2 regions of the Micromonospora sp. NPDC023966 genome follow, and region 2 is predicted to be linked to the other one. Evidence: riboswitches for the same ligand, from Rfam matches in the RefSeq annotation. Region 2 holds a riboswitch; the other holds the start of a gene.

Region 1 (14,865 bases), on a different contig from region 2:
TTGCCGAAGCACGTGGCCGTGGTGATGGACGGCAACGGCCGCTGGGCCAAGGAGCGCGGGCTGCCCCGGACCAAGGGTCACGAGCAGGGCGAGCACAGCCTCTTCGACACCATCGAGGGCGCGATCGAGCTGGGCGTCCCCTACCTGTCGGCGTACGCCTTCTCCACCGAGAACTGGCGGCGCTCGCCGGAGGAGGTCCGCTTCCTGATGGGCTTCAACCGGGACGTCATCCGGCGCCGCCGCGACCAGCTCGTCGACCTGGGCGTCCGGGTGGTCTGGTCCGGCCGGGCCGGGCGGCTCTGGAAGAGCGTCATCTCCGAGCTGCAGACCGCCGAGGAGATGTCCCGGGGCAACTCGAAACTGACCCTCCAGTTCTGCGTCAACTACGGCGGTCAGGCGGAGATCGCCGACGCCGCCGCCGCGATCGCCCGCGACGCGGCCGCCGGCCGGATCGACCCGGGCAAGGTCAGCGAGAAGACCATCGCGAAGTACCTCTACCACCCGGAGGTCCCCGAGGTGGACCTCTTCCTCCGCCCGTCCGGGGAGCAGCGCACCTCCAACTTCCTGCTCTGGCAGAGCGCCTACGCGGAGCTGGTCTTCCTCGACACCCTCTGGCCGGACTTCGACCGCCGCCACCTCTGGTACGCCTGCGAGCTCTACGCCCGGCGGGACCGCCGCTTCGGCGGCGCGCTGCCCAACCCGGTGGCCCCCGGCGCCTGAGGTCGCGCTTACCGACGCCGTTTGCTGGGTATCAATCCGGACAGCAGGCAGATTGCGGAGGTGAACCCACATGATTCAGAAGCGGATTGCCCAGTGGGCGGTCATGGCGGTCGCCGTGCCGCTGGCGGCGGCCGGCGCGCGCCGGCTCAGCCACTCCCTGGAGGCCCGTCGTGGCCCGACCGGGGTGAGCCGACTGCTCACCAAGGGCGCCGACATGCTGCGGCCGCAGAAGGCCAAGCGCCGTCGGTTCTGGTGATCTCGACGGTCCGCCGCAGCGTCGCGGCGGACCGGGCCGCGGGCGCCCCGCATCCGGCTTTCCGGCCGGGAGCGGGGCGCCCGCGCGTACGATCGGCGCAGGGCGCGCCGCCGGGACGCGCCCGCCACGGGGGTGGACGATGCACGATCTCCGGTTCAAAATGATCATGGCGTTGAACGCGGCGGACCTGGGCAGCCCGATCTGCGAGCAGGTCGCCGACATCTGCGCGGAGATCGCCGAGCAGCACTGCGCCGAACTCGGCCACACACCCGCCGTACGCGCCGGGGAGATCGGCGAGCTGAGCACCGGCGAACCGGCGCTCACCTGGGCGCCGGCCGACACCGGGCAGCGTGCCTGGTGACGGCGACGACGCCCGCTCCGGCGGTGGACGTCCGCCGGGCCGGGGACCGCTTCTTCACCCGGTTGTCGTGGCTCGACTCCAAGCACTCCTTCTCGTTCTCCCGGCACTACGACGCGGCCAACACCCATCACGGGCTGCTGCTGGTCAACAACGACGACGTGGTGCGCCCGGGCAGCGGCTTCGAGACCCATCCGCACCAGGACATGGAGATCGTCACCTGGGTGCTGCGCGGCTCGCTGGTCCACCAGGACTCCACCGGCCACTCGGGCGTCATCTATCCCGGCCTGGCCCAGCGGATGAGCGCCGGCACCGGCATCCTGCACTCGGAGAAGAACGACTCCTGGCGGCTCGAGGGCACCGCCCCGCACCGCGACCCGGTCCACTTCGTGCAGATGTGGGTGCTCCCCGACGAGGAGGGGATCGACCCGGGCTACGAGCAGCTCGAGATCGGCGACGAGCTGCTGCGGGGCGGCCTGGTGCCGGTCGCCTCCGGCATGGACCGGTACGACGGCGCCTCCGCCATCCGGATCCGCAACCGGTACGCCACCCTGCACGCCGCCCGGCTCGGTCCCGGCGACTCGGTGAACCTGCCCGACGCGCCCTTCCTGCACCTCTACGTGCCCAGCGGCGCCGTGACCCTGGAAGCGGCCGGACAGCTCGACGAGGGCGACGCGGCCCGGATCACCATGGCCGGGGGCCAACGGGTGACCGCCGCCCAGCCGGCGGAGATCCTGGTCTGGGAGATGCACGCCACGCTCGCCTGAGCGCGCTCACGCCTCCACTTCGGAGCGGTCGCCCGCCCAGAGCGTGTGGAACGACCCCTCCCGGTCCACCCGGTGGTAGGTGTGCGCGCCGAAGTTGTCCCGCAGCCCCTGGATCAGCGCGGCCGGTAGCCGCTCGGCGCGCAGCGCGTCGAAGTAGGCCAGCGACGACGAGAAGGCCGGGGTGGGCACGCCCGCCCGGGCCGCGTCGGCTACCACCCGCCGCCACGCCGGGACCCCGGCGCCGACCTGCTCGGCGAACCAGGGGGCGACCAGCAGCGTGGGCAGTTCCCGCTCGGTGTCGTACGCCTCCCGGATCCGGTCCAGGAAGCGGGCCCGGATGATGCAGCCGCCCCGCCAGATGGTGGCGGTGCCCCCCAGGTCGATGTCCCAGTCGTACTCCCGGCTGCCCGCGCGGATGTGGTCGAAGCCCTGCGCGTACGCGACGATCTTGCTGGCCAGCAGCGCGCGCCGGACGTCCTCGACGAAGGTGTCCCGGTCGTCCACCTGCCACTTCTCGCCCGCGTCGGCAAACGCGCGGCGGGCGGCGGCGCGCTGGTCGGCGTGCCCGGACAGCGATCGGGCGAAGGTGGCCTCGGCGATGCCGGTGATCGGGATGCCGAGGTCCAGCGCGCTCTGCACGGTCCACCGGCCGGTGCCCTTCTGTTCGGCCTGGTCGAGCACCACGTCGACGAAGGGCCGGCCGGTCGCCGCGTCGGTGTGCCCGAGCACGTCGGCGGTGATCTCGATGAGGAAGGACTCCAGCTCGCCGCCGTTCCACTCCCGGAAGATCTCCGCGATCTCCGCCGGGCTCGCCGACAGGCCGGCCCGCAGCAGGTCGTACGCCTCGGCGATGAGCTGCATGTCGGCGTACTCGATGCCGTTGTGGACCATCTTCACGAAGTGGCCGGCGCCGTCCGGCCCGATGTGCCGGCAGCATGGGACGCCTTCCACCTGGGCGGCGATCCGTTCGAAGATCGGGCCGAGCTTGCGGTAGGACTCGTCCGAGCCGCCCGGCATGATGCTCGGCCCGCGCAGCGCGCCCTCCTCGCCGCCGGAGACGCCGGTGCCGACGAAGTGCAGCCCGTGCCCGCGCAGCGCCTCCTCCCGGCGGCGGGAGTCGGCGAAGTGCGCGTTGCCGCAGTCGACGACGATGTCCCCCTCCTCCAGCAGCGGGACCAGCTCGTCGATCACCGCGTCGGTGGGGGCGCCGGCCTTCACCATGACGATCACCGCGCGGGGGCGCTCCAGCGAGGCGACGAAATCGGCCATCGACTCCGAGGGCACGAACGTGCCCTCGCCGCCGTGCTCGGCGATGAGGCTGCGGGTGCGCTCGGGCGAGCGGTTGTGCACGGCCACGGTGAAACCGTTCCGGGCCAGGTTCCGGGCCAGGTTACGGCCCATCACCGCCAGGCCGGTGACCCCGATCTGCGCCGTCGCCTGCTGTGCCATGCGTACCGCCACCCTTCGTCTCTGCCCGTGCTGCGACCGTATCGCGGTGGCCGCGGGGGCGGGCCGGGACGTCGACGCCGGGTGAGGTCGCGGTGACACTCCGTCCTCAGCCCTCCGCGAGGCGGGCCTCGACGTGGGCCACCTTGGCGGTCATCGCGTCGGTGACCCCCGGCCGCAGGTCGGCCTTGAGCACCAGGCTGACCCGGGGCGCCTGCGCGGCGACGGTGTCGACGGCCCGCTTCACCACCGCCATCACCTCGTCCCACTCGCCCTCGACGGTGGTGAACATGGCGTCGGTCCGGTTGGGCAGCCCGGACTCGCGGACCACCCGGACGGCGTCGGCCACCAGGTCGCCCACGGACTCACCCACGCCGAGCGGGGTGATGGAGAACGCGATCAGCATGTCGCCGATGGTGCCAGGAAATCGGCTGCGGTCCCCGCAGCGTTCGGTTAGGCTGCCGACATGCGTAACTGACGCCCTCATTCCGAGCCCCGGCCCGCCGCCTTCGCGCCGCGGACCTGTCCGCTCCGGGCGTCCGCATCCTCCGCCGCCGTCATCGCGGTGTCTCCTGGTCGGACCCGCCGGAGCCTGCCCGCTCGCCCGCGCCCCGTGCGCCGCGCCCCGACAGTCAGGAGGCAGCGTATGCCCGCCAAACGCAGTCCGAAGAAGTCCCGCAAGCCCTCGTCCAAGCCGTCCCTGATGGACGTGACCCCGCCGGACGTCGATGCCCTCACGGTGGCCCCGGCCGTGCCGGTCGACGTACCGGTGCTGCCCGCGGCCGACACGCCGTCGCCGCCGAAGGCCGGCCCGCCGCCCGGCCGCGACCCGCGACTCGCCGGCCGCTCCCAGCGTGCCGGCCAGACCCGCCGGTACGCCTTCCGCCGCAGCTGAGGAGATTCGGGTGCGGTTGCGGTCGCCCCGGCGACCACAACCGCATCCGAATCGGGGCTGCGAGCCGTCCGCCTGGTCAGGCGTGGGCGGTGGCCGGCGTCGCGGGCTCGGCCGCCGCGTCGACCGGCCGCGACCGCTCGACGCCGAGGGCCAGGCCGGCGAAGCCGGCCACCATCAGCACGCTCACCGCGACCTTGACCGGAACGCCCTCGGTGAGCAGGTCCAGCACCTGCCCGGCGGTGAGGACCAGCGGCACCCAGAGCGCCACCAGCCGGGCCCGCCAGGCGCCGAAGGCGAGTACGAGGAGGCCGACCAGCCAGCCGAGCAGCCACACGGCGAACGAGGCCATCACGAACGGATCCCCGTCGATGGCGTTGGTCACCGGCCGGGCGGCGTCGGCGTCCACGCCGCCGCCGGCCAGCGCCCCGAACAACGCGTTGTACTGCCACAGGTGGACGGTGGAGAAGTAGAGCCCGAGCAGGGCGGTGGCGCCGCCGACCGCGGCCGCCACCGGCTTGCGCCCGCCCAGGGTGGCGGCCAGCCCGAGCGTCGCCGGCACCAGCAGCAGATGGGCCAGGGCGAACAGGACGGTCTCCACCCGCCACGCGCCCAGATTTCCCGCGGCCACCGTCACGTTGCCGGCGCTCTCCGACACGTCGTCCGGGAACATCACCCAGTAGAAGGCGTTCGCGACGCCGTAGAGCACGCCGCCCGCGAGCAGGGCACCCGCCGTGAGACGCCGGCCCGTCCGCCGTCCGGTCCTGTCATCCATCAGAATCTCCCTTTCTTCAGCCGTAGGAGGGACGCTAGGAGCCGGACCCGGCCAGATCGTCGGCCGCGAAGTGGATTCGCGGGTGGAGCGTCGGCCGCCGCCGCTACACCCCTGGGTGGACGCGGAACTCCGCTCGCCGTCGATACCCTTCCCGCATGTCAGCCGCCCTCAACGTCCGCGCCCGGTGGCGGGAGTTGACGACCACCCTCGCCGGTGTCGCGCTGTTCGCATTCGGCCTGGCCGAGCTCTACGTTCCGCTGGCCGGCTACGTCGAGGGCGCGGGGCCGGACCTGGCGGCGCTTCCCGACGGCTGGCTCGCCGTGCTCACCGTGCTGCTGGTGGGCTACGGCCTGGCGGTGGCCGGTTGTACGGCGTATCCCAGGGCGGCCGCCGTCCTCGCCGGCGCCTGCTTCGCCGCGCAGAGTTTCACGCCCGTGCTGCCGGAGTGGCCGGTCGTGCCGCTGCTGGCGCTGCTTGCCGCGTGCTTCGGCTGCGTCGCCGTAGGCGGCCGCGCCGCCCCGGCGGTCGCCGCGCTCAGCTACTTCGTTTCACTGGGGATCGAGAACGCGATGGCCGGCGACTCCGACTGGGTGTTCATCCTGTTCGTCGGGCTCGCCGTGTTCGGTCCCGGGTACGCGGTGCGGATGCGGCGGGCACAGGCGGCCCGGCTCGTCGCGCTGGCCGCCGAGCGGGAGGCCGCCGCCCGGACCGATGAGCGGCTGCGGGTGGCCCGGGAGTTGCACGACATCGTGTCGCACGGTGTCTCGGTGATGGTGCTGCAGGCCGGAGCGGCGCAGGCCGTGCTCGACGGGGACCCGGATCAGGCCCGCGCGTCCCTCGACGTGGTCCAGGACGTCGGACGCGAGGTGGTCACCGAGCTGCGCCGGCTGCTCGTGATCCTCCGCGGCGCGGAGGCGGTCCCGGAAGGGTTGCCGTCGCTGCGGCGGATCGATCCGTTGACCGCCGGGGTGCGCCTTGCCGGCGGGCAGGTCGACGTGGCCGTCACGGGTGACCTCGGCACGATTCCCGCGGCTGCCGATGTAAGCGGGTACCGGATTCTCCAGGAGGCGCTGACCAACGCCGCCCGGCACGCCCCGGGCTCGACGGTCCGCGTCTCGATCGAGGTGGCCGGCGATACCCTCCGGCTGGATGTCGTCGACGACGGGGCAGGCCCGGCCCGGCGGAGCGCCGGCACCGGGCACGGCCTGACCGGCATCCGGGAACGGGTGGAGCTGTTCGGCGGAACGTTCAGCGCTGTTCCGCGCGCGCAGGGCGGCTTCGAGGTGCGGGTGGAGCTGCCCTTCGACGCCGAGGCGTCTGCCGCCGTGCTACCCCCGGCGGGGATCACCGGATGACCCGGGTCCTCATCGCCGACGACGAGGCGCTGGTCCGCGGCGGCCTCCGCATGATTCTCACGGCGCAGTCCGACCTCGAGGTCGTCGCAGACGCCGCCGACGGCGAGGAAGCAGTGCAGCTGGCGATCCGGCACGAGCCCGACGTGGTGCTCATGGACATCCACATGGCACCCACGGACGGGATCGCCGCGACCGAGCGGATCCTGGCCGCCCGGAGTGAGACCCGCGTCATCATGCTGACCACCTTCGACCTCGACGAGTACGTCTACCGGGCGCTGCGGGCCGGCGCCTCCGGGTTCATGCTCAAGACCACCCCGCCCAGGGAGCTGGCCGAGGCGGTGCGGACCGTGTCCCGGGGTGACGCCCTGCTCTCCCCGTCGATCACCCGTCGCCTGATCGACCACTACACCGCGACGGCCTCGGTGGTCGGCCACCCCGGCCTGGCGGAGCTGACCGCGCGGGAGACCGAGGTGTTGCGGATGATGGCGCTCGGCCTGTCCAACCGTGAGATCGCCGGCCAGCTCTTCGTGAGCGAGGCGACCGTGAAGACGCACGTGAACCGCATCTTCGCCAAGCTCGGGGTACGGGACCGGGTGCAGGCGGTCGTGCTGGCGTATCGGAGCGGGCTGGCTCAGCCGCGGGGTTGACGGGGCGCCGCCTCAGCCGATCAGCGGGCGGAAGGTGCCGAGCGCGATGCTGACCGCCAGCGCCGCCCCGGCCACCGCCGCCGCGACGGCGACCAGCAGGGCGTCGGCCCGGGTGAAGCGCTGCCGCCGGGCGACCGTACGCGGGGTGCCGGCGTCGAAGCCGCGGGCGTCCATCGCCACGGCCAGCCGGGTGCCGCGCCGGATCGCCCCGACCAGCAGCGCGAACGCCGTCGACGCGAACAGCCGCAGCTTGGCCACCGGGTTGCGGCCGGCGTCCACGCCCCGGGCCCGCCGGGCCATGCTGATCATCCGCCACTCCTCCTCCAGGAGCGGCACCAGCCGGAACGCGGCCAGCGCGCCGATGGCGAACCGGGCGGGCGCCTTCGCGTTCTGGATCAGCGCGTCGGCCAGGTCGGTGGGGTCGGTGGTGGCGAACACGATGATCCCCGGCAGCGCCACCGCGAGCATGCGCAGCACCAGGCCCAGCGCGGTGACCAGCACTCCCTGGGTGACCAGCAGCGGACCCGCCTCGACCAGCACCGGGCCGGAGCGATCGGCGGCGAAGAGCACCAGGGTGACCAGGATGCCGCCGGCGCCGGCGAGCAACGGCCAGGCCCGCCGGGCCAGCACCCGGTAGCGGATGCCGAACAGCGGTAGCACGGCCAACTCGACCGCGATGGCGATCGCCGGGGCGACCGGGTCCAGGGTGGCGATCAGGATGACCGAGAAGAGCAACGCGGCGGCCAGCTTCGCCACCGGGTTGCGCCGGGCCAGCGGCGCGCCGGCCGCCGCGACGGGTTCGACGCCGATCACGGCCGACCTCCGGGCGTCCGCCGCTCCAGCGTGACGGTCCGGTCCGCGAGCGCGGCCACGAAGTCGGGATCGTGGGTGACCGCGACGACACCGTGGCCGGCGTCGCGCAGCTCGCCGAAGAGGTCGATCAGCTCCCGCCACGTCCGCCGGTCCTGGCCGAAGGTGGGCTCGTCGCAGATCAGCAGGCGGGGCGCGGTGGCCAGGGCGGTCGCCACGCTCAGCCGCCGCGCCTCGCCACCCGAGAGGGTGTACGGGTTCGCCCCGGCCAGCCGGTCCAGGCGCAGCCGCGCCAGCAGGGCGTCCACGGTCGCCGTCACGGCCGGCTCGGGCTGGCCGGTGCGGCGGGGCCCGAGCGCCAGCTCGTCGCGGACGGTGCCGGTGACGAACTGGTGCTCCGGGTCCTGGAAGACCGAGCCGATCCGCCGGGCTAGGGCGGGCGCCCGCCAGCGGTGCGGGGGAGTGCGGGTGTCCCCACCGGCCAGCGCCTCGGTGGCGGTGGCCGTACCGGTGCGGGGGCGGAGCAGCCCGCCGAGCAGTAGGGCCAGGGTGGACTTCCCGGCGCCGTTGGGGCCGAGGACGGCGAGGGCTTCGCCGGCGCGTACCCGAAGGTCGGTGGGGGCCAGCCGGGGCGGCAGGCCGAGCCGGTCGGCGGTGAGCAGCACCTCGCCGGGCGGCGTGCCGGCATGCCGCGGGGGCACGGTGTGGCCGGGCACCCAGACCCCGGCGTCGGCCAGCGCGTCGCCGTGCGCGGCGAAGACCGCGTCGGGCCGCCCGTCGGCCCGCACGCCACCGCCGGGCTCCAGCACGACCACCCGGTCGATCAGCGGCAGCGCCTCGGCGACCCGGTGCTCGACCAGGATCAGCGTGGTGTCGGCGTCGACGGCGTCCGCGACGGCCCGCCGGACCAGAGTGGCGCCGGCCGGGTCGAGGTTGGCGGTGGGCTCGTCGAGCAGCAGCAGCCCCGGCCGCAGGGCGAGCGCCCCGGCCAGGGCGAGCCGCTGCTGTTCACCCCCGGAGAGCGCGGCCGTGGGCCGGTCCCGGTGGTACGGAAAGCCGACCCGGCGCAGCGCCTCGTCCACCCGGGGCCAGATCTCGTCGGCGGGCACCCCGCGGTTCTCCAACCCGAACGCCACGTCGTCGCCGCAGCGGGCCATCACCAACTGGCTCTCCGGGTCCTGGAAGACGATGCCGACCCGTTCCCGGGCCTTGCGCGGGTCGAGCCCGTCGATCTCGACGATGCCCTCCTGCTCGCCCGAGTCCTCCGGCAGCAGACCGGCCAGCGCGGCGAGCAGCGTGCTCTTGCCCGCCCCCGACGCTCCGAGCAGCAGCACCCGCTCGCCAGCCTCGATGCGCAGGTCCACCCCGCGCACGGCCCAGCCCTTGCGCCCGGCGTGCCGCCACCCGAACCCCCGCAGGCTCACGGCCCCCACCACACCACCCCCCTCCGGCCCTCCGGCCCTCCGGCCCTCCGGCCCAGCTTGGTTGATCAAGAAGTTTGCGTCTGGAAAACCGCCTCGGCCGACGCAAACTCCTTGATCAACGCGGTCGACGGGGGGCGGTCAGACGGCGGCGCGTTCGCGGCCGGCGGGGAAGCGGTCGAGGACGCCCGTGTTGGCCAGGGATCGGGTGAGGGCGACGCTGCCCAGGCCGGCCACCACCAGCGAGCTGGCGGCGGTCAGCAGGATGTAGGGGAGGCGGAAGCTGCCCCACGCGGTGCCCGGGTACCAGACGAAGACGTCGTAGATCGCCGCCGCGAGACCGGCCAGCGTCGCGGCGAGCAGCGCCACGGGCAGCCGGTAGTTGCGGTACGCGAAGAGCGCGAAAGCCAGCTCGGCGGCGGCCGCCTCCAGCGGACCCTGCACGACGATCGTCCAGCCCCAGCTCGTGCCCAGCGCCACCGAGACCAGTGCGGCCAGGGTGAGGGTGAAGAGCGCCGCGCCCGGCTTCCGGACGACGAGGGCGCCCAGCACCGCCGGCACCAGCCAGACGCCGTACAGGACGGCGCGGCCGGGCAGCGGGATGGCGTCGGCCGGCCCGTTCCAGAGCAGGCCCCAGGCCCAGAAGATGATGCCGAAGGCCACCGCGAGCACGGAGGCCACGACGATGTCGATGGTGCGCCACCGGTTGGTGCTGTCCATGGTTGCTCCCAGTTCTGTGAGGCGAACCAGGAGAAGACGCACGCCGCGCCCGGTGGTCACCGGACGGCGGCGCGGCTGGAGGTCGACCGAACTCCCTGCGCTGGCATTACCCAGATCAGGTTCGAGGGTCTGCGGGCACCGGCCCGCACTCTCAGCGCTGTGCGCTCCCCTGTCGGATGTGAAGTTGTCTCGTCGCAGACGCTAGCACCGACCCCGGCCCCCGGCCCAGCAGGGCGATCGCCCGTTAGGGTGGCGATCATGCGGGTCGAGGCGCGAGGTCTGACGTTCGAGGTACGCACCGGCGGCCCCGAGGGCGGCGAACCCGTCCTGCTGCTGCACGGCTTCCCGCAGCACGCCGGCGAGTGGGACGAGGTGATCCCCGAGCTGCACGACGCCGGGCTGCGCACGTACGCGCTCGACCAGCGCGGCTACTCGCCCGGCGCGCGGCCGGCGGACGTCGGGGCGTACCGGATCCCGGAGCTGGTGGCCGACGCGGCCGGCGTGCTCGACGCGCTCGGAGTGACCACCGCCCACGTGGTCGGCCACGACTGGGGCGCGATCGTGGCGTGGGGCCTGGCGGCGGCGCACCCGGAGCGGGTCCGCACGCTGACCGCCGTCTCGGTGCCGCACCCGGCGGCCATGGGGCACGCGCTCGCCACGGACCCGCGGCAGAAGGCCCGCTCCTCCTACATCGCCCTGTTCCGCAAGCCCGGCAAGGCGGAGAAGGTGCTGCTGGCGTTCCGCGCCGCGACCCTGCGCCGCATGCTCGCCGGGGTGGGCGACGCCGCCCGGGTGGCCCGCTACGCCGACCCGATGCGCGAGCCGGGCGCGCTGACCGCGGCCCTGAACTGGTACCGGGCGATGACCGGAACGGACATGAAGGCCGTCGGGCCGGTGGACGTGCCGACCACGTTCGTCTGGAGCGACAAGGACGTGGCGATCGGGCGGACCGCCGCCGACGCGTGCGCCGCCCACGTCACCGGCGACTACCGTTTCGTGGTGCTGCCCGGCGTCACCCACTGGATCCCGGACGAGGCGCCCGGCCCGCTGGCCGCGGCGATCCTCGCCCGCGTCGGCCGATGACCCCAACCCCGGCCCGGCCGCACACCCGCGCGTCACTCGCCGCCCAGCTCCGCGACCTCGGGGTACGCCCCGGCGGCACCGTGCTGGTGCACGCCTCCCTGCGCCCGCTGGGCTTCCTCTGCGGCGGCCCCGAGGCGATGCTGCTCGCGCTGCGCGACGTGCTCGGCCCGGCCGGCACGGTGGTGGTGCCCACCCACACGCCGGACAACAGCGACCCGGCGGAGTGGAACAACCCGCCGGTGCCGCCGGACTGGTGGCCGGTGATCCGCGACGAGCTGCCCGGCTTCGACCCGGCGGTCACCCCGAGCCGGTTCATGGGCGCGCTGGCCGAGCTGGTCCGCACCTGGCCGGGGGCGCTCCGCAGCGACCACCCGTACGTCTCGTTCGCCGCCCTCGGGCCGGCCGCCGCGCGGATCGTCGCCGGCCACGCGCGGGCCGACATGCTGGGCGAGGCCTCGCCGCTGGCCCGCCTCTACGAGTGCGACGCCGACGTGCTGCTGCTCGGCGTCGACCACGGCAGCAACACCTCGCTGCACCTGGCCGAGTACCGGCAGCCCGCGCCGCCCCGGCAGCGCTGCGGCGCGGCGGTGCTGACCGCCGACGGCGGCCGGGAGTGGGTGTGGTGGGACGACGTGCGCCTGGACGAGGAGTGTTTCGCCCGCCTCGGTGCCGACCTGGAGGCCACGGGCGCGGTGCGGCTCGGGCCGGTCGGTGACGGGACGGGCCGGTTGATGAGTCAGCGGGCGGCGGTCGACTTCGCGGTCGAGTGGCTGGCCCGACCGCGACGGACGGAGGAAGCATGACGGTGAGTGCCGAGGCGTACCTGGCGGTGGTGACCGAGACGATCGGCCGGGTCGCGGCCGACCAGCGGGAGAACGTGGGGCGGGCGGCGGACTTGATCGCCACGTCGCTGCGCGCCGACGGGGTGGTGCACGCGTTCGGCACCGGCCATTCGGAGGCGCTCGCCATGGAGATCGCCGGCCGGGCCGGCGGGCTGGTCCCGACCAACCGGATCGCCCTGCGCGACCTGGTCCTGCACGGCGGCGAGCCGGCCGACGTGCTCGGCCCGAAGCTGGAACGGGAGCCGGCCGTGGCGCACCGCCTCTACGAGCTGGCGCCGGTCCGGCCGCAGGACGTGTTCGTGCTCGCCTCCAACTCCGGGGTGAACGGGGCGATGGTCGAGTTCGCCGCCGTCGTCAAGGAGCGCGGGCACGCGCTGGTGGCGATCACCTCGGCGCAGCACTCGGCCCGGATGACCTCGCGCCACCCGTCCGGCCGCAAGCTCGCCGACTTCGCCGACGTGGTGCTCGACAACGGGGCCCCGTACGGCGACGCCACCCTGCCGCTGCCCGGCGGCGGCGGGGTCGGCGCGGTCTCCTCGATCACCGCCGCGCTGCTGGCCCAGCAGATCGTCGCCGAGGTGGTCGCCCGGCTGCTGGCGGCGGGGGAGCGGCCCCCGGTCTACCTGTCCGCCAACATCACCGGCGGCGACGAGCACAATGCCGAGCTGGAGGCCCGGTACGCCGGCCGCATCCGCCGTGGGGCGTGAGCGCGAGGAGTGAGCCGGGTCTGCGAGCCCCGCAGTCGCGAACGAAGGGCAGCACAGTGAACCGGTTTCACGCTCGCGTGGGCGGGGCACAGGCTGTGCTGCCGGTGGGAGGCCCCCACCGGCAGTACCGTCTTCCCTGGAGGTAGCGCGTGTCCAAGGAAACCGAGAAGCAGCGCTGGCAGCGCAACTTCGCCGACCTGCTCCAGGAGCTGCGGGTGGCGCAGACCGGGGTGCAGATCCTCTTCGCCTTCCTGCTCACCCTGCCGTTCAGCAACGGTTTCACCCGGACCACCGGCTTCCAGAAGGACGTCTACATCGTCGCGCTGCTCTCCGCCGCGGCCGCCACCGCGATGATCATCTCGCCGGTCGCCTTCCACCGGGCGCTGTTCCGCCAGGGCCGCAAGCCGGAGCTGGTCCGCTTCGCGCACCGGATGGCCACCGGCGGCCTCGGCTTCATGCTGATCTCGATGGTCAGCGCGGTCCTGCTGATCACCGACTTCGTGCTGAGCCGCCCGATCGCCTTCCTGCTCAGCGCGGTCACCGGGGTCTGGTTCCTGGTCTTCTGGGTGATCCTGCCGTTCGCCCGCCGCAACTGGGGCGACGACGACATCGACGATGAGGACGACGATCCACGGGCGCCGGCCGGCGACTGACCGCTCGGGTCCCGCCAAATCGGACGTGCGCGCGAGGCTACCCCTGGGTAACACCCGGGGGTAGCGTCGTTTTCGTCGCACGTCGACGCAGCCGGACCGAGGTCTCCAGGAGGCAGCCGTGACCACGACACAGAACAGCCGACCCGACCCCGCCGGCCACGGCGGCCCGACCGGGCGGGTGGCGCCGATCGACGACCCCAAGCCGCCGGCCGGCACGCCCGCCGCGGTCGACACGGCCGGCGGCGCCGGGCCGCTGCCCAGCGAGGCCGGCCAGGTCTCCGAGAAGGAGGCCCGGCAGGTCGCCGAGGCGGCCCGCGAGTCGGCCTGGGACCGGCCCAGCTTCGGCAAGGAACTCTTCCTCGGCCGCTTCCAGCTCGACCTGATCAACCCCTGGCCGCGCACCGACCCGGCGGAGGTGGCCCGGGCCGAGGAGTTCCTGGGCGCGTTCGGGGCGTACCTGGACTCCGAGGTGGACGGTGCGGCCATCGAGCGCGACGCGCGCATCCCCGACGAGGTGTTCCAGGGGCTGGCCCGGCTCGGCGCCTTCGGCATGAAGATCGACCGGAAGTACGGCGGCCTTGGGCTGAGCAACCTGCACTACTGCCGGGCGCTGATGCGGGCCGGCTCGGTGAACCCGTCGATCGGCGCGCTGCTCTCCGCGCACCAGTCGATCGGCGTGCCGCAGCCGCTCAAGATGTTCGGCACGCCCGAGCAGAAGCAGCTCTTCCTGCCCCGGCTGGCGGCCGGCGAGGTCTCGGCCTTCCTGCTCACCGAGCCGGACGTCGGTTCCGACCCGGCCCGGCTGGCCACCACCGCCGAGCCGACCGAGGACGGCACCGGCTACCGCCTCAACGGGGTGAAGCTCTGGGCCACCAACGGCACGGTCGCCACCCTGCTGGTGGTGATGGCCCGGGTGCCGGCCGCGGAGGGGCGGCGCGGCGGCATCACCGCCTTCGTGGTGGAGGGCGACAGCGAGGGCATCACCGTCGAGCGACGCAACGCCTTCATCGGGCTGCGCGGCCTGGAGAACAGCGTCACCCGGTTCCACGACGTCTTCGTGCCGAAGGAGAACGTGATCGGCGGCGAGGGCAAGGGCTTGAAGATCGCACTGACCACGTTGAACACCGGTCGCCTCTCGCTGCCGGCCATGTGCGTGGGCGCCGGCAAGTGGGCGTTGAACGTGGCCCGGGAGTGGGCCGCCGACCGGGTCCAGTGGGGCCGGCCGGTCGGCGAGCACGAGGCGGTCGCCAAGAAGCTGGCCTTCATCGCCGCCACCACGTACGGCATGGAGTCGATGCTCGACCTCTGCTGCCTGCTCGCCGACGACGACCGCAACGACATCCGGATCGAGGCCGCGCTGGTGAAGCTCTACGCCAGCGAGATGGCCTGGAAGATCGCCGACGAGCTGATCCA
Region 2 (14,865 bases):
CGGCCTACGACCGGCACGCGAAGGGGGTGCGCCCCGCCGGGTGTCCCGGCGGGCCGCACCCCCGTTGCCCGAGCCGACCGGTCAGGCCTTCGGCGCGAGGTTGAAGTCGATGATCTGGTCGGGGGTGAGGTTCTGCTTGAGCGCGCCCGCCCCCTGGAGCAGGGCGATGGTCTTGGCGACCCGTTCGTTGTCCACGGTGCCGATGGCGGTGCCGGAGTTGCTGGAACGGACGTACGCGGCCATCAGCTGGAGCTCGGCGGCGGCTGCCGCCGGGTTGGCGGCGGGCACGTTCTTCTTCAGGATCTCGCCCGCCTCGTCCGGGTGGGCCAGCGAGTAATCCAGGCCCTTGAGCAGCGCCGTGGTGAAGCGCTTGACCATCTCCGGCTTCTCCTTGGCGATCTTGCTGGACGTGACCAGCACGTTGCCGTAGAGGTCCTGCATCACGTTGCTGTAGGGCAGCACGACCGGCGTCTTCTTGGTCACCGTCTGGATGGTGGGCTGGCCGACCACGAACTGGCCGATACCGTCGACCGCGCCCGAGCCGAGCAACCCGATCAGGCCCTGCGCGTCACCGTTGACCCAGGTCACCTTGCTGGCGTCGATGCCGGCCAGCTTGGCGTACGTCGGGAAGAGCATGCGCACGACGGAGGTGGGGGTGTCGGCGAGCTTCTTGCCCTCAAGGTCCTTCGGGGTGGCGATGTTCTTGCCCTCGACCGTGGCGATGGCGGCCATGGTGCGCTGCTGGATCGCCGCCACGGCGACGAAGTCCTTGGCCTGACCGTTGGCGAGGAGGAGGATGGCGCCGGTCAGGTCGACCGGGGCGAAGTCCGCCTGCCCACCGGCGACCTGGACCACCCCACCGGTGCCCTGGCCGGGCTTGATGTCGACGTCGAAGCCGGCCTCCTTGAAGAAGCCCTTCTCCTTCGCCACCCAGGCGTAGGAGTCACGGCCGAAGTTGCCGAACGAGGTGAGGTAGGTCACCTTCTCCAGCGCCGCACCGTTGCCGCTCTTGGCATCCTCCGACTTGTCCGAGTCGCTGCTGCAGCCGCCGACGAGGGCGAGGGCGGTGGCCAGTGCCGCGGCGGCGACCGTACGGGTCAGCCTTCTCATCAGTGCACCATGTCCTTTCCGACCAGGACATGTTCGCCCGGTCGGGTCGTGGGTCCGACGGTGTCGGCGGGAGGGGCGGCCGACGGGATCGTCGTGAGGGGACTCTTCGCGCGCAACAGCGTACGAGAAGGCCGATGACGCCCGGCAGACGTGCGCGTTGCGGAACGGAAACGAAGTTGCCTGACGGAAAGGAGACTGCCGTCCACCCCGGACGGTGCTATAGGGACCACTTGCCGCTACGCTGGCCCGGCTCGCGTTCGCGACGTTGGAAGGGAGGCAGCGGGAGATGATCCGCCTTTCCGGGGTGTCCCGCACCTTCGACGGCCGCTCCGGCCGGGTCGAGGCGCTGCGCGGCATCGACCTCGACGTCGCGGAGGGCGAGTTCGTCGCCGTCCTCGGCCGCTCCGGGTGCGGCAAGTCCACGCTGCTCCGCATGATCGCCGGCCTGCTCCCGGTGACCGAGGGCGAGATCACCGTGGCCGGCACGCCGATCACGAAGCCCCGCCGGGACATCGCCATGCTGTTCCAGCGGCCGGCGCTGCTGCCCTGGCGCACGGTGCTGGACAACGTCCTGCTGCCCGTGGAGATCTTCGGCTGGAGCCGGGCGAAGCACCGCGACCGGGCCCGCGGCCTGCTGGAGATGGCCGGGCTGGCCGGCTTCGAGAAGCGCCTCCCCCACGAGCTCTCCGGCGGCATGCAGCAGCGGGTCTCGCTCTGCCGGTCGCTGATCGGCGAGCCCCGGGTGATGCTCATGGACGAACCCTTCTCCGCGCTCGACGCTCTCACCCGGGAGGAACTCTCCGGCGAACTCCAGCGGGTGCACATGGAGACGAAGGCGACCATCGTCTTCGTCACCCACTCGATCGACGAGGCGGTGCTGCTCGCCGACCGGGTGGTCGTGCTCAGCCCGCGCCCCGGCCGGATCCGTGAGGTGGTCGAGGTCGCCGTGCCGCGGCCCCGCACCCTGGGCCGCCACGCGCACCTGGCCGAGGTGGCCCGGATCAGCGCCGAACTGCACGAACTACTCATGGAGCGCGACGCCACCGGCGGCGTCGTCGCGGGAGGACTCTGACCATGCGGGTGTCCGTCTTCACCGAGCCGCACCGCGGGGCGAGCTACGACGACCAGCTCCGGTTCGCCCGGCTGGTCGAGGAGACCGGCTTCGACGGCTTCTTCCGGGCCGACCACTACCGCGCCATGGGCGACGAGCCCGGGCTGCCCGGCCCCACCGACGCCTGGCTGACGCTCGCCGCGCTGGCCCGGGAGACCTCCCGGATCCGGCTCGGCACCCTGGTCACCTCGGCCACCTTCCGGCTGCCCGGGCCGCTGGCCGTGATGGTCGCCCAGGTCGACCAGATGAGCGGCGGCCGTGTCGAGCTGGGCATCGGTGCCGGCTGGTACGAGCGCGAGCACACCGCCTACGGCATCCCGTTCCCGCCGGTCACCGAGCGGTTCGACCGGCTGGCCGAGCAGTTGGAGATCGTCACCGGGCTGTGGCGCACCCCGCCCGGCGAGACCTACAGCTTCACCGGGGACCACTACCGGCTGGTTGACGCGCCCGCGCTGCCCAAGCCGGTGCAGCAGCCCGGCCCGCCGGTGATCGTCGGCGGCCGGGGCCCGAAGCGCACCCCCGAGCTGGCCGCCCGGTACGCCGACGAGTTCAACATGCCGTTCAAGACCGTCGCCGAGACGGCCGGCGCGTACGAGCGGGTCCGCGAGGCGTGCGACCGGACCGGGCGTACCGGGTCGGGGCGGGCGCCGCTGGTGCTCTCCGCCGGGATCGTGGTGGCGATCGGGCGTACCGACGCGGAGGCGCAGCGCCGCGCCGCGCCGCTGCACGTCAAGAGCGCGCTCCCGCCGGAGGACCCGGTGGTCGGCTCCCCCGCCCAGCTCGTCGACCGGCTCGGCGAGTTCGCCGCGATCGGGGCCGGCCGGGTGCACCTGCGTCTTATCGACTTCGCCGACCTCGACCACGTGGAGCTCATCGCCGCCGAGGTGCTCCCCCAACTGGACGGACCACGATGACCGACCTCTCCGCCGACCTCGAACTCGGCCCGGTGGGCCAGGAGATCGTCTTCGAGAACGACAAGGTGCGCGTCTGGCACATCCGGCTGGAGCCGGGCGAGCGGCAGCCGCTGCACCGGCACGACCACCCGTACCTGGTGGTGGCGATCCAGGGCGCGAAGAACGTGGTGCAGACGATCGACGGCACCACGATCGACGCCGACGAGCCGACCGGCGGGGTGGTCTACCGCGACCCGGGCGCCGTGCACATGCTGACCAACGTCGGCGACACCACGTACCTGGCCCGTCTCGTCGAGTTGAAGTAGCCACGCCGACACCAACCTCGGCGAGTAAGTAGCGGCCGGCCGCACCGGGCCGTAACGTGCCCGACATGGCCTTTCGGACGTGGGGCAGGCTGCTGCTCACTGCACTCGGGGTGAGCGTGCTGGCCGGGGCCGGCCAGTTGGGCATCGCGTACGGCTTCGGCGTCGTACGCCTCGACGGCGCGTTCGTCGACGGCTCGGTCAACCGGTGGCCCGCCCAGCTCGCCTGGGTCGGCTGGTTCGCCGCGGTCGCCACGGTCGCCGGGGCCGTCCTCACCGAACGCCTCGCCCGCCGGGACACTTCCCCGGCCGGCACCACCGAGCTGCTCTCCATCGCCGGCGTCAGCGCGCTGGGCGCGATCGTGGTCGCCCCGCTCTGCATGCAGCCGGCCCGCGCCGCCGAGCTGGGCGGCACCGTCGACCCGGTGTGGGCGGTCGGCATCTGCGCGATCCTCGGCGCGGTGGTCGGGGCGGGCGCGGCGATCGCCGTGCTGCTCAAGCCGCCGTTCGGCTGGAGCATCGCGCTCACCGCCGCGGCCGTCTGGTTGCTCGCCCTGGTCTCCGCCGCGCCGTCGGTGGCGTCCACCGGCACGCTGACCACCGTACGCCTCGGCGTCCTCGAACCGTCCTGGCTGGACCCGGCCGCGGCCGAGCGCCTGGCCATGCTGCTGCTGCCCACGCTGGCCCTGCTCGTCGGCGCGGCGGTCGGCGCGCTGGCCCGCCGGGCCGGTCACCTGCCGCTGGTCGGTGGTGCGGCCGGGGCGGCCGGCCCGGTCCTGCTGGCCTTCGCCTACCTGACCGCCGGCCCCGGCACGGCGGCCGACCGCTACCAGCTCGCGCCCTACTACGGTGCGCTGATCGCGGTCGCCGCCGGAGCGCTCGGGTCGACCGCCACCACGGTCCTGCCCCGACCGGTGAGCACGGCCGACGGGCCGGACGCCATCGAGCCGACCGACATCCTCCAGGCGCTGCCGGCGTCGCCGGCCACTCCCGGCCCGGCCGACCCGGCTCCCGCCGCCCCGCTGACGGTACGCCCCGCCGGGGCACCCCGCCCCGCGCACTGGGACTGGCCGGAGGCCGGCGGGCTCACCCCGGTGCCGGCCGGACTCACCCGCCAGCCCCTCGGTCGCCCCGCCGTCGAGCCACCGGCGGACCGGGACGAGCCGACCCCGGGGCACGGCTCGGGTCCCGCCGGTGAGCCCGCGGCGACCGGACCGGGCTCGACCCGGCACCGGCTCGACGCGCCGCAGCCGGTGGCCGGGGGATCTTCCCCCATCGCGACCGACCGGGCCCGGGCGGCCGAGGAGACCGATCGGCGGGAACCGGACACGGAGTCCGCCTGGGCGTTCGGCGACCCTGTGCCGGACGAGCCGGCCACCGGGCGGAACGACGAGGAGCCGACCCGGAACCTGCCGATGCCCGGGTCGCTCCCGCCGGGACGGCGGACCTCGGCCATCGACGTGCTCGCCGCCGGCCGCCCGACCCCGCCGGCCGAGCCGGACCCGGTCCCGCGTCCCGCCACGACGACGGAGCCCGCGCACCCAGCCGCATCGCACGCCGAGTCCACCCCGACGACCGACCGGAGCGAAGCCCCGTCCGTCGCCCCCGCCCCCACGCGGGACCGGACGGCAGGCTCGGAACCGGCGCGGGACCGGACGGCAGGCTCGGAACCGGCGCGGGATCGGACGGCGGCGGCGGAACGCGAGGTGTCGGAGACAACCCCCGCCGGGCCGGCCACGGAGGCGGCCCCGACGCGGACGACGCGATCCCGGCGGAGCCGGACCACCGCACCGGCGGCCCAGCCGGCGGATGCGGCGTCCCCGACGACGCGCTCGGCGGACGGCGTGCCCGCGAAGGCCGAGGCGCTCGACGGTGCGCTCCGGACGACCAGTTCGGCGGACGACGCACCCTCGAAGGCCCGGCCGCGCACCGGTGCCCTCCCCAACGCCCGGGCGGTGGACGACACGCCCTCCACAGCACAACCGGCGGACAGCACACCCCCGGCGAGTGCGGCGGAGGCAGCGGCCGTCGAATCCGCCCCGGCTCCGGCCGGCCGCGCCAAGCGCGCCCGCAAGCCGCGCACCACCCGGACCGCCACGGACCGGGCCGCCGCCGAGCCGACCACCACCACATCGGACGACGCCGAGGCGGCCGCGACCACGCCGGACCACACCGCCGAGCCGGCCGGCCAGACGCCGGACCACACCGTCGAGCGAACCGGAAGCAAGCCCGACCGCACCGTCGAGCGAGCCGGAAGCAAGCCCGAGCACACCGTCGAGGCAGCCGGAAGCAAGCCGGAGCGCACCGTCGAGCCGACTGGAAGCAAGCCGGACCGCACCGTGGAGCCGTCCGGAAGCAAGCCGCCCGCCGGCCAGGTGACCGCTGCCGCAGCGGCCGCCGCCACTGAGCACACCCCGGGCGACGCGCCGGCCGCAGCGGTATCGGAGGCGTCGGTCCCGGCCGCCCCGGCACCGGTCGCGGACCCGGCGGGCGACCCGAGCGGCGGCAGCACGCCGGCCGCCGGCGAGCGGCGCAACTTCTTCTTCGCCCCCGAGCCGGCGCCGGCCGACCTGCCCGAGCCCCCGGCGTCGCCCCGGCCGCGAATCCCCATCTTCGAGGACGTGACCCCGGGCAACGTCCGGCCGGCCTGGCCGATCGCCCCCGCCCCGAACTGGCCGGTCACCCCGCGCGGCGGCACCGAGCCGGCCGAACCGGGCGGCCCGACCGCCGGCCCGGACGGCGACCGCGCCGGCACCCGGACTCCCGAGGCCACCCGGCCCGAGCCGGCGCCGCGCCCCCGGCACCGGGCCCTGCCCGACCTGGGCCGGAGCACCGGCTGGGACGCCCTCGCCAATGCCCGCCCCGCCGGGCCGACCGCCCCGCCGCCCGCCGGCCGGGCTCCGGAAACCACCGGTCCGGCCCCGGAGGCCACCGGCCTGACCGGCCGCGCCGTGGAAGCCACCGGATCGGCCGGTCAGGCCCCGGAAGCCACCGGCCCGGCCGGCCAGGCCCCGGAAACCACCGGCCCGGTCCTCCCGGCCTGGGACGGTCCGGCCCCGGAGAAGGCACTTGGCGGCCGGCACGCCGACGTGTCCGAGGCCGACGAGGCCCAGGAGGCGGCCGGCGGGAAGGGCAAGGCCCGGCGCGGCCTGTTCCGGCGTAACCGGGGCAAGGGTGGCGAGCCCGGCGAGGCCGACCGCGAGTCCGAGCCGCTCGCGGCGCAGGACGAGGAGTTCGTCGACTGGGTCGCCGGCCTCGCCTCGGACGACAACGCGGACGACGCCCGGTCGCTGCGTACCGGCCGGCACCACCGCGACTGAGCCCGCCGGGGGCCGGGTCGACCAGCGGCCCGGCCCTCGGCGGCGCTCAGGCCAGCGGCAGGTAGACCCGGGAGCCGCCGGCCACGAACTCCTCGGACTTGTCCTTCATGCCGCGCGCCGCGTAGTCCTTCAACTCCTGCGTGATCTTCATGGAGCAGAACTTCGGCCCGCACATCGAGCAGAAGTGGGCGGTCTTCGCCGGCTCGGCCGGGAGCGTCGCGTCGTGGTACGACCGGGCGGTCCCCGGGTCCAGCGCCAGGTTGAACTGGTCCTCCCAGCGGAACTCGAACCGGGCCTTGGAGAGGGCGTCGTCCCAGGCCTGCGCCCCCGGGTGCCCCTTGGCCAGGTCGGCCGCGTGCGCCGCGATCTTGTAGGCGATCACGCCCGCCTTCACGTCGTCCCGGTCCGGCAGGCCGAGGTGCTCCTTCGGGGTGACGTAACAGAGCATCGCGGTGCCGAACATGCCGATCATCGCGGCGCCGATCGCCGAGGTGATGTGGTCGTACGCGGGCGCGATGTCGGTGGTCAGCGGGCCGAGCGTGTAGAACGGGGCCTCGTGGCACCACTCCTGCTGGAGGTCCACGTTCTCCTTGATCTTGTGCATCGGCACGTGCCCGGGGCCCTCGATCATCACCTGGACGTCGTGCGCCCAGGCGACCTTCGTCAGCTCACCCAGGGTGCGCAGCTCGGCGAACTGCGCCTCGTCGTTGGCGTCCGCGATCGAGCCCGGCCGCAGCCCGTCACCGAGCGAGAAGGTCACGTCGTAGCGGGCGAGCAGCGCGCACAGCTCCTCGAAGTGGGTGTAGAGGAAGTTCTCCTCGTGGTGCGCCAGGCACCACGCCGCCATGATCGAGCCGCCCCGGGAGACGATCCCGGTCACCCGGTCCACCGCCAGCGGCACGTACGGCAGCAGCACCCCGGCGTGCACGGTCATGTAGTCGACGCCCTGCTCGGCCTGCTCGACCACGGTCTCGCGGAACACCTCCCAGCTCAGCTTCACCGGGTCGCCGCCGACCTTCTCCAGCGCCTGGTAGATCGGCACGGTGCCGATCGGCACCGGCGAGTTCCGCACGATCGCCTCGCGCGTCTCGTGGATCCGCTTGCCGGTGGACAGGTCCATCACGGTGTCCGCACCCCATCGGGTGGCCCAGGTCAGCTTCTCCACCTCCTCGGCGACCGAGGAGGTCACCGCCGAGGTGCCGATGTTGGCGTTGACCTTGACCAGGAACGCCTTGCCGATGATCGCCGGTTCGCACTCCGGGTGGTTGACGTTGAGCGGCAGCACCGCCCGCCCGGCCGCGATCTCGTCCCGGACGAACTCCGGCGCGACCCCCTCCCGGATCGCCACGAACTCCATCTCCGGCGTGACGATCCCGGCCCGGGCGTACCCGAGCTGGGTCGGCCGCTTCCCGGCGACGCCGGCCAGCGGGGTGCCGGCGCCGCGCACGGGGGCGACGTCCCCGCGGGCGGCGATCCACGGCCCGCGCAGCGGCGGCAGTCCCACCTCCGGTTCCGAGCCGGGGCCGGAGGTGTCGTAGAGCCGGACCGGCGGATTGTCCCCGGTCAGCTCCACCTCGGCGAACGGCACCCGGATGTCCGGCCGTGACCCCTCGACGTAGACCTTGCGACGTGCGTGCATGACAGCCTCCCTGTCGCTCAAGCGGACCAGCCGAAGTGGTCCAGCGGGCCGCGTCCCGCGCCCAGCTCCCAGTCCCGCGCGCCGGTCAGCGCGCGGGTCACGTACTCCTTGGCGGCGGCCACCGCGACCGGCACCGGGTCGCCCGCCGCCAGCCGGACGGCGATCGCCGCCGAGAACGAGCAGCCGGTGCCGTGGTTGTGCCGGGTCGGCACGCGGGGCGCGCGCAGCAGCGTGGTCGACCCGCCACCGGCCAGCACGTCCACCGACTCGCCGGCCGCGTCCACGTCGCCGCCGGTCACCACCACGTGCGCCGGGCCGCCGGCGGCCAGCACCTCGGCCGCCGCGACCATCTCCTCGACCGTGGTCACCGGGCGTCCGGTGAGGGCCGCGGCCTCCGCGCAGTTCGGCGTCGCCACCTCGGCGTACGGGAGCAGCCGCTCGACCGCCGTCACCACGCCGAGCCGGTGCCCGCTGGTGGCGACCAGCACCGGGTCGACGACCAGGCGGGGCAGCCGGCCCGCCTCCGCCGCCTCGGCCACCGCGTCGGCGGCCGCCGGGGTGCCGAGCATGCCGGTCTTCACGGCGCGCACGTCGAAGTCGCCGAGCACGCTGTCGAGCTGGTCGCGCACGGTCTGCGGGGGCAGTGGCAGGACGGCGTCCACGCCGCGGGTGTTCTGCGCGGTGACCGCGGTGATCACGCTGGTCCCGTACGCGCCGAGGGCGGCGAAGACCTTGAGGTCGGCCTGGATGCCGGCGCCGCCGCCGGAGTCGGATCCGGCGATGGTGAGGATGGTCTTCGGCGTCACTGGTTTTCCTCGGTGATTGCGGTTGGGGGCTGCGGCCGACCGTGCCCGGCCCGACCAGCCGCTTCGTGGGCCGCTGTGAGCGTGGCGGCGAGCTCGGTGGGGTCGTCGGCGCGCATGATCGCGCCGAGCACCGCCACGCCCGCCGCTCCTGCCGCGACGCACTCCCGGATCTGTTCCGGGGTCTCGATGCCGCCGAGTGCGAGCACCGGCACCGGGCTGGCCGCGACCAGCTCGCGCAGCCCGTCGGGGTGCAGGGGTGGCCCGTAGCCGGGCTTGCTCCTCGTCGGGAAGACCGGCGAGAGCGTCACGTAGTCCTCGGTGGTGAGTCGGGCCAGCTCCGTGGCGTCGTGGCAGGAGCGGCCGACCAGCCCGACAACCGGCGGCGGGTACGGGCCGGCGGCCGGCAGGTGGACGGCGTCGCCGTCGAGCGGGTCGGGCCCGGCGACGATCAGCCTGCCGCCGGCGTCGGCGAGGATCGCGCGCAGCTCGGCGGCCAGGGCGGCCCGCTCGGCCCGGGACAGGTCCTTCTCCCGCAGCACCACCCAGCGCACTCCCCCGACCACGGCCGCCTCGACGACCTCGGTGAGGGGGCGCCGTGCCTGCCACCGGTCGGTGACCAGCACCACGCCCGACGGCACGCCATCGCCCGCGAGGGGTCCTCTCTCGCCAGGATCCGCGGAGCGGACCGCGCTCCCGCTGCCGAGCGGCGGTGTCACAGGTCCGGCCTTCCCTCGTCGGGGGTGGAGGCGAGGGCGTGGAAGCGGCGGGCGATCCGGCCCGCCCCGTGGGCCAGCCGGCCCGCCTCGACGGCGTGCCGCATGGCGGTGGCCATCGCCACCGGATCGGCGGCCCGGGTGACGGCGCTGGCCAGCAGCACGGCGTCGCAGCCCAGCTCCATGGCGAGCGCGGCGTCGGAGGCGGTGCCGATCCCGGCGTCGAGGATCACCGGCACGTCCACGCTCTGCCGGATCAACCGGATGTGGTGCGGGTTGCTCACGCCCAGCCCCGAGCCGATCGGCGCGCCGGCCGGCATCACCGCCGCGCAGCCGACGTCGGCCAGCCGCCGGGCCAGGATCGGATCGTCCGAGGTGTACGGCAGCACGGTGAACCCGTCGGCCACCAGCTCCTCGGCGGCGCGCAGCAGCTCCACCCCGTCGGGCAGCAGCGTGCGCTCGTCGCCGATCACCTCCAGCTTCACCCAGTCGGTGTCGAACGCCTCCCGGGCCAGCTGCGCCACCTTCACGGCCTCGGACGCGGTGTAGCAGCCGGCCGTGTTCGGCAGCAGCCGTACGCCGCACCGGTCCAGCAGGTCGAGCAGGCCGCCGGCGGCGCCCGGGGCGGTGTCCACCCGGCGCAGCGCCAGGGTGACCAGCTCGGTGCCGGAGGCGCGGATCGCCTGCTCCAGCACGTGCAGGTTGGCCGCGCCACCGGTGCCGAGGATGAGCCGGGAGCCGAAGCCGACCCCACCGACCTCGAAGGGCATCCGGCTCACCCGCCCTGGGCGGCGCTGAGCACCTCGACCCGGTCGCCGTCGCGCAGCACGGTCGACGACCAGCCGCCGCGCGGCACCACCTCGCCGTTCACCGCGACCGCCAGGCCGCGCTCCTGGGCGGTGACGGCGCGGACCACGTCGGCGACGGTCGCACCGCCGGGCAGGTCCCGGCCCGCTCCGTTGACGATCAGTTCCACCTGGGCTCCTTCCCGAACCGGTCCGGGGTGAAGGGGGCGAGCAGCGGGTCCGGCTCGCCGGTGACGATCAGCTCGGTGACCAGGTCGGCGGTGACCGGGGTGAGCACGATGCCGTGCCGGTGGTGTCCGGTGGCCACGAGCACGCCGGGCCGGCCGGGCAGCGGCCCGATGATCGGCGCGTTGTCCGGCGTGCCGGGGCGCAGTCCGGCGGTCGCCTCGACCAGGTCGTACTCGGCCAGCTCCGGGACCAGGTCGACGGCGGCGCGGAGCAGCCGGAGCACCCCGCCGGCGGTGACCTCGGTGTCGGCGCGCTCCTCGACGGTCGCCCCGACCACCACCTCCCCGCTGTCCCGGGGCACCAGATAGATCGACTCGCCGTCGGCGTACCCCCGGATCACGTGCCGGAAGTCCGGCGCGCCGCGACCGGGCGCGCGGAGCCGGAGCACCTGGCCCTTGACCGGCCGGACCGGCAGCCCGGTCAGCGCGGCGGCGCCGCAGCCGACCGCGACCACGGTGACCCCGGCGTCCACCTCGGACAGCGCGCCGACCCGGGCCGGGCGCAGCACCGCGCCGGCCCGCTCGGCCGCCGCCCGCAGCGCGACGACCAGCCGGCGCGGGTCGACCTGGTGGTCGCCGGGGGCGACCGCGCCGCCGCGCACCCGCGGGGCCAGCGCCGGCTCGCGGTCGCGCAGCTCGGAGGGGCGCAGCGGCGTGATCGGCAGCCCCAACCCCTGCTGGTACGACCAGAGCCGCCGCGCCTCGGCCAGGTCGTCGGCGGTGAGCCCGACCACCAGGGTCCCGTCGGCGCGATACCCGACCTCCGCTCCGGCCGCCTCGGCCAGGTCGACGGCGAAGCGAGGCCAGCGGGCGGCGGAGTCGGCGAGCAGCCCGGTCAGCTCCTGCTCGCCGAAGTACGCCTCGGCGACCGGAGAGAGCATCCCGGCGGCGACGTGCGAGGCCCCGGTCCCCGGGGCGGGGTCGTGCACCACCACGCGCAGCCCACGCGACGCGCACCGCCACGCGATCGCCAGCCCGACCGGTCCCGCCCCCACGATGGCGACGTCCGGTCGGGTCAGCACGTCAGGGCCTCGATCAGCGCGGCGGTCGTGCGTGCCGGAACGGGACTGGCCGAGATCGCCCCCACCACCGCCACCCCGTACGCCCCGGCGGCCCGCAGCGCCGGCACCGACGCGGCGGTCACCCCGCCGATGGCGATCACCGGCACGTCCACCGCGCCGACGACCGCGCGTACCCCGGCGGGGCCGATCGGGTCGGGCAGGCCGGCCTTGGTGGTGGTGGCGTGGCAGGGGCCCACGCCCAGGTAGCTGGCCCCGGCGGCGACCGCGGCGGCGGCACCGCCCGGCTCCCGCGCGGTCGCGCCGAGCACGGCGTCGGCGCCGAGCACCCGGCGGGCGGCCGCCACCGGCAGGTCCTCCGCGCCGACGTGGCCGCCCGCGGCGTCCACCGCCAGCGCCACGTGCAGCCGGTCGTTGACCAGGCAGGTCGCCCCGTACGGCCGGCACAGCCCGACCACCAGGCGGGCCAGCTCGTACGCCTCCCGGTCGGTGGCGTCGTCCTCCACCCGGACCTGGACGACCAGCTCGGCGCGGGCCACCGGCAGGGCGGCACGCAGCACGGCCAGCGGGTCGCGCCCCGGCCGGGTGTCGGTGATCAGATGCAGTCGTCCCAGGGACGGCACGGCAACTCTCCTCCCTGCGCCGGCATTACCCGGATCAGGTTCGACGGTCGGGGGCTTCCAGCCCCCCTCTCAGCCCGGTGGCACCGGGCTCCCGTGGGTCACTTGCGGGCCTACCGTACGACGTGCGTCCGGATCCGCCAAGGGGCGGGTGGGGAATTTCCCACGGACCGTCCGGGGTGGAGGACGGGACAGCCGGTGATCTCCCGGTCACGTCATGCTGTCCGGATGCCCTCGCCCGCCCGCGTCCCCCGCCGGCTGTCCTTCCTTCCCTTTCGGGGCAGCGTCGCCGTCGCCGAAGGCCTCCTCACCTGGGCGATGCTCCACGGTCCGGCCTGGCGGCGACTCCTGCCCGACGTCTACGTGCACCGCGACGGCCACCGCCCGGACGACCATCGCATGTGGTGCGAGGCGGTGGCACTGCGTCTGCCGGCGGGCGCCGCCGTCGCCGGGCGCAGCGCCGCGTACCTGTGGGGTGCCGACCTGCTCCCCCGGGACGCGCCGGTCACCGTGCTGCTGCCGCGGGCCGCCCGGATGCGGCCGCATCCCCGCGTGCACCTCGTCCGCTCGGTGCTGCCGGACGTCGACCGCACCCGCTTCGCCGGGCTGCCGGTCACCACGGCCCTGCGCACCGCCTTCGACCTCGGCCGGCAGGGTCCACGCGTGGACGCGCTCGTCGCCGTCGAGGCGCTGCTGCACCGCCGCGTCGTCAAGCTGCCCGCCCTCCGGGCTTACGCGGCGGCGCACCCCGGTTGGCCCGGCGGGGCGCTGCTGCGGGAGGTGCTGGCGCTGGCGGAGCCGCTGAGCGAGTCGCCGATGGAGACCCGCCTCCGCCTGCTCCTCCTCGACGCCGGCCTGGGACCGCTCACCGCCCAGCACGACGTGCGCGACGCCCGGGGTCGCTTCGTCGCGCGGGTCGACCTGGCCTGGCCGGCGCTCCGCGTCGCCGTCGAGTACGACGGCGACCATCACCGGGAGCGGGCCCACTTCCGCCAGGACGTGGCCCGCCTCAACGCCCTCCGCGCGGCCGGCTGGCTGGTCCTCCGCTTCACCGCCGATGACGTGCTCCGCCACCCCCGCGCCACCGTCGCCCTGGTCCGCCAGGCCCTCACCGAACGCGCCACCACCCCCGTGGCACGCTGACCGCAGCCCGTCGGTGGAACACCATGTAGGTCAAACTGCCCCGGAGACCTACATGACGTTCCACCCACCACGCCGCACCCGCACTCCGGGCGCCGCACACCGGGCAACCGCCGCCAACTCGTCGGTGGAACGCCATGGAGGTCAAACCACGCCGGATACCTACATGGCGTTCCACCGAGTGGGGCGAGACTGAAGGCTGGACAGCAGGCTGCCCCGGCAGCCGAGAAGGGTGCCGGGGCAGCGGAGGCGCGGGTGGGTCAGAGGAGGGCGTCGAGGGCGTCCAGGTCCTCGTCGGTGGGCTGCCAGGTGCCCGCCTCGGCGTTGGCGCGTACCTGCTCGGGGGTGGTGGCGCCGGCGATCACCGAGCTCACCGCCGGCCGGGCGGCGAGCCCGCCGATGGCCACCTGGAGCATGCTGATTCCGCGCTCGGCCGCGTACGCCTCGATGGCCTCGATGGTGTCCCAGTCGGCGGCGGCCAGGCGCTCGGCGTACCGGCCGCCGCCGGAGAGCCGACTGCCGGCGGGCGGGGCCTCGTTGCGCTTGTACTTGCCGGTGAGCAGGCCGTTCGCCAGGGGGAAGAACGGCAGCATGCCCAGGCCGAACCGCTCGCACGCGGGAATCACCTCGGCCTCCACGCTCCGCTGGAGCAGCGAGTAGTGGTTCTGCGCGGAGATGAAGCGGGTGCGGCCCTGCGAGGAGGCGGTCCAGTCGGCGTCGGCGATCTGCCAGCCGGCGAAGTTCGAGTTGCCGAGGTAGCGCACCTTGCCGGCGGTCACCAGGTCGTCCAGCGCGGCGAGGGTCTCGTCGATCGGGGTGCCCGGGTCGGGCTCGTGCATCTGGTACAGGTCGATGTGGTCGGTGCCGAGGCGGCGCAGCGACGCCTCGACCGCCCGGGCGATGTAGCGGCGGGCACCCCGGGCGCCGTGGTCCGGCCCGTTCAACCCGTGCATGTCCATGCCGAACTTGGTGGCGACCACCACGTCGTCCCGGTGGCCCTTGAGCGCCTGCCCGAGCAGTTCCTCGGAGCCGCCCTGCGGCTCACCGTAGATGTCGGCGGTGTCGAAGAAGTTGATCCCGGCGTCGAGCGCGGCGTCCACCACCGCGCGGGTGCCGTCGAGGTCGAGCTTGCGGCCGA

Evidence for each region. Region 2 has a riboswitch for thiamine pyrophosphate ahead of AB0F68_RS17160 (thiamine phosphate synthase). Riboswitches for the same ligand answer to the same signal wherever they lie in the genome.
Region 1: another riboswitch for thiamine pyrophosphate. It lies ahead of AB0F68_RS22225 (ECF transporter S component); the one in region 2 lies ahead of AB0F68_RS17160 (thiamine phosphate synthase).

What each region holds. Positions count from the first base shown of each region.
Region 1 covers NZ_JBEZZJ010000018.1:9,154-24,018, reverse strand. The annotation lists gene AB0F68_RS22285 (isoprenyl transferase) at 1-720, shown strand, start outside; gene AB0F68_RS22280 (hypothetical protein) at 791-976, shown strand; gene AB0F68_RS22275 (thioredoxin reductase) at 1,116-1,337, shown strand; gene AB0F68_RS22270 (pirin family protein) at 1,334-2,101, shown strand; gene gndA (NADP-dependent phosphogluconate dehydrogenase) at 2,108-3,550, opposite strand; gene AB0F68_RS22260 (MTH1187 family thiamine-binding protein) at 3,657-3,953, opposite strand; gene AB0F68_RS22255 (hypothetical protein) at 4,194-4,442, shown strand; gene AB0F68_RS22250 (hypothetical protein) at 4,519-5,214, opposite strand; gene AB0F68_RS22245 (sensor histidine kinase) at 5,370-6,569, shown strand; gene AB0F68_RS22240 (response regulator transcription factor) at 6,566-7,216, shown strand; gene AB0F68_RS22235 (energy-coupling factor transporter transmembrane component T) at 7,229-8,029, opposite strand; gene AB0F68_RS22230 (ABC transporter ATP-binding protein) at 8,026-9,459, opposite strand; gene AB0F68_RS22225 (ECF transporter S component) at 9,589-10,167, opposite strand; TPP riboswitch at 10,242-10,348, opposite strand; gene AB0F68_RS22220 (alpha/beta hydrolase) at 10,426-11,250, shown strand; gene AB0F68_RS22215 (AAC(3) family N-acetyltransferase) at 11,247-12,053, shown strand; gene AB0F68_RS22210 (SIS domain-containing protein) at 12,050-12,799, shown strand; gene AB0F68_RS22205 (DUF6328 family protein) at 12,949-13,452, shown strand; gene AB0F68_RS22200 (acyl-CoA dehydrogenase family protein) at 13,706-14,865, shown strand, end outside.
Region 2 covers NZ_JBEZZJ010000011.1:131,347-146,211, reverse strand. The annotation lists gene AB0F68_RS17215 (ABC transporter substrate-binding protein) at 82-1,110, opposite strand; gene AB0F68_RS17210 (ABC transporter ATP-binding protein) at 1,397-2,182, shown strand; gene AB0F68_RS17205 (LLM class F420-dependent oxidoreductase) at 2,185-3,135, shown strand; gene AB0F68_RS17200 (cupin) at 3,132-3,440, shown strand; gene AB0F68_RS17195 (hypothetical protein) at 3,506-6,757, shown strand; gene thiC (phosphomethylpyrimidine synthase ThiC) at 6,804-8,396, opposite strand; gene thiD (bifunctional hydroxymethylpyrimidine kinase/phosphomethylpyrimidine kinase) at 8,414-9,202, opposite strand; gene AB0F68_RS17180 (thiamine phosphate synthase) at 9,199-9,840, opposite strand; gene AB0F68_RS17175 (thiazole synthase) at 9,915-10,694, opposite strand; gene thiS (sulfur carrier protein ThiS) at 10,691-10,891, opposite strand; gene thiO (glycine oxidase ThiO) at 10,882-11,970, opposite strand; gene AB0F68_RS17160 (thiamine phosphate synthase) at 11,964-12,590, opposite strand; TPP riboswitch at 12,585-12,694, opposite strand; gene AB0F68_RS17155 (DUF559 domain-containing protein) at 12,816-13,730, shown strand; gene AB0F68_RS17150 (aldo/keto reductase) at 13,988-14,865, opposite strand, start outside.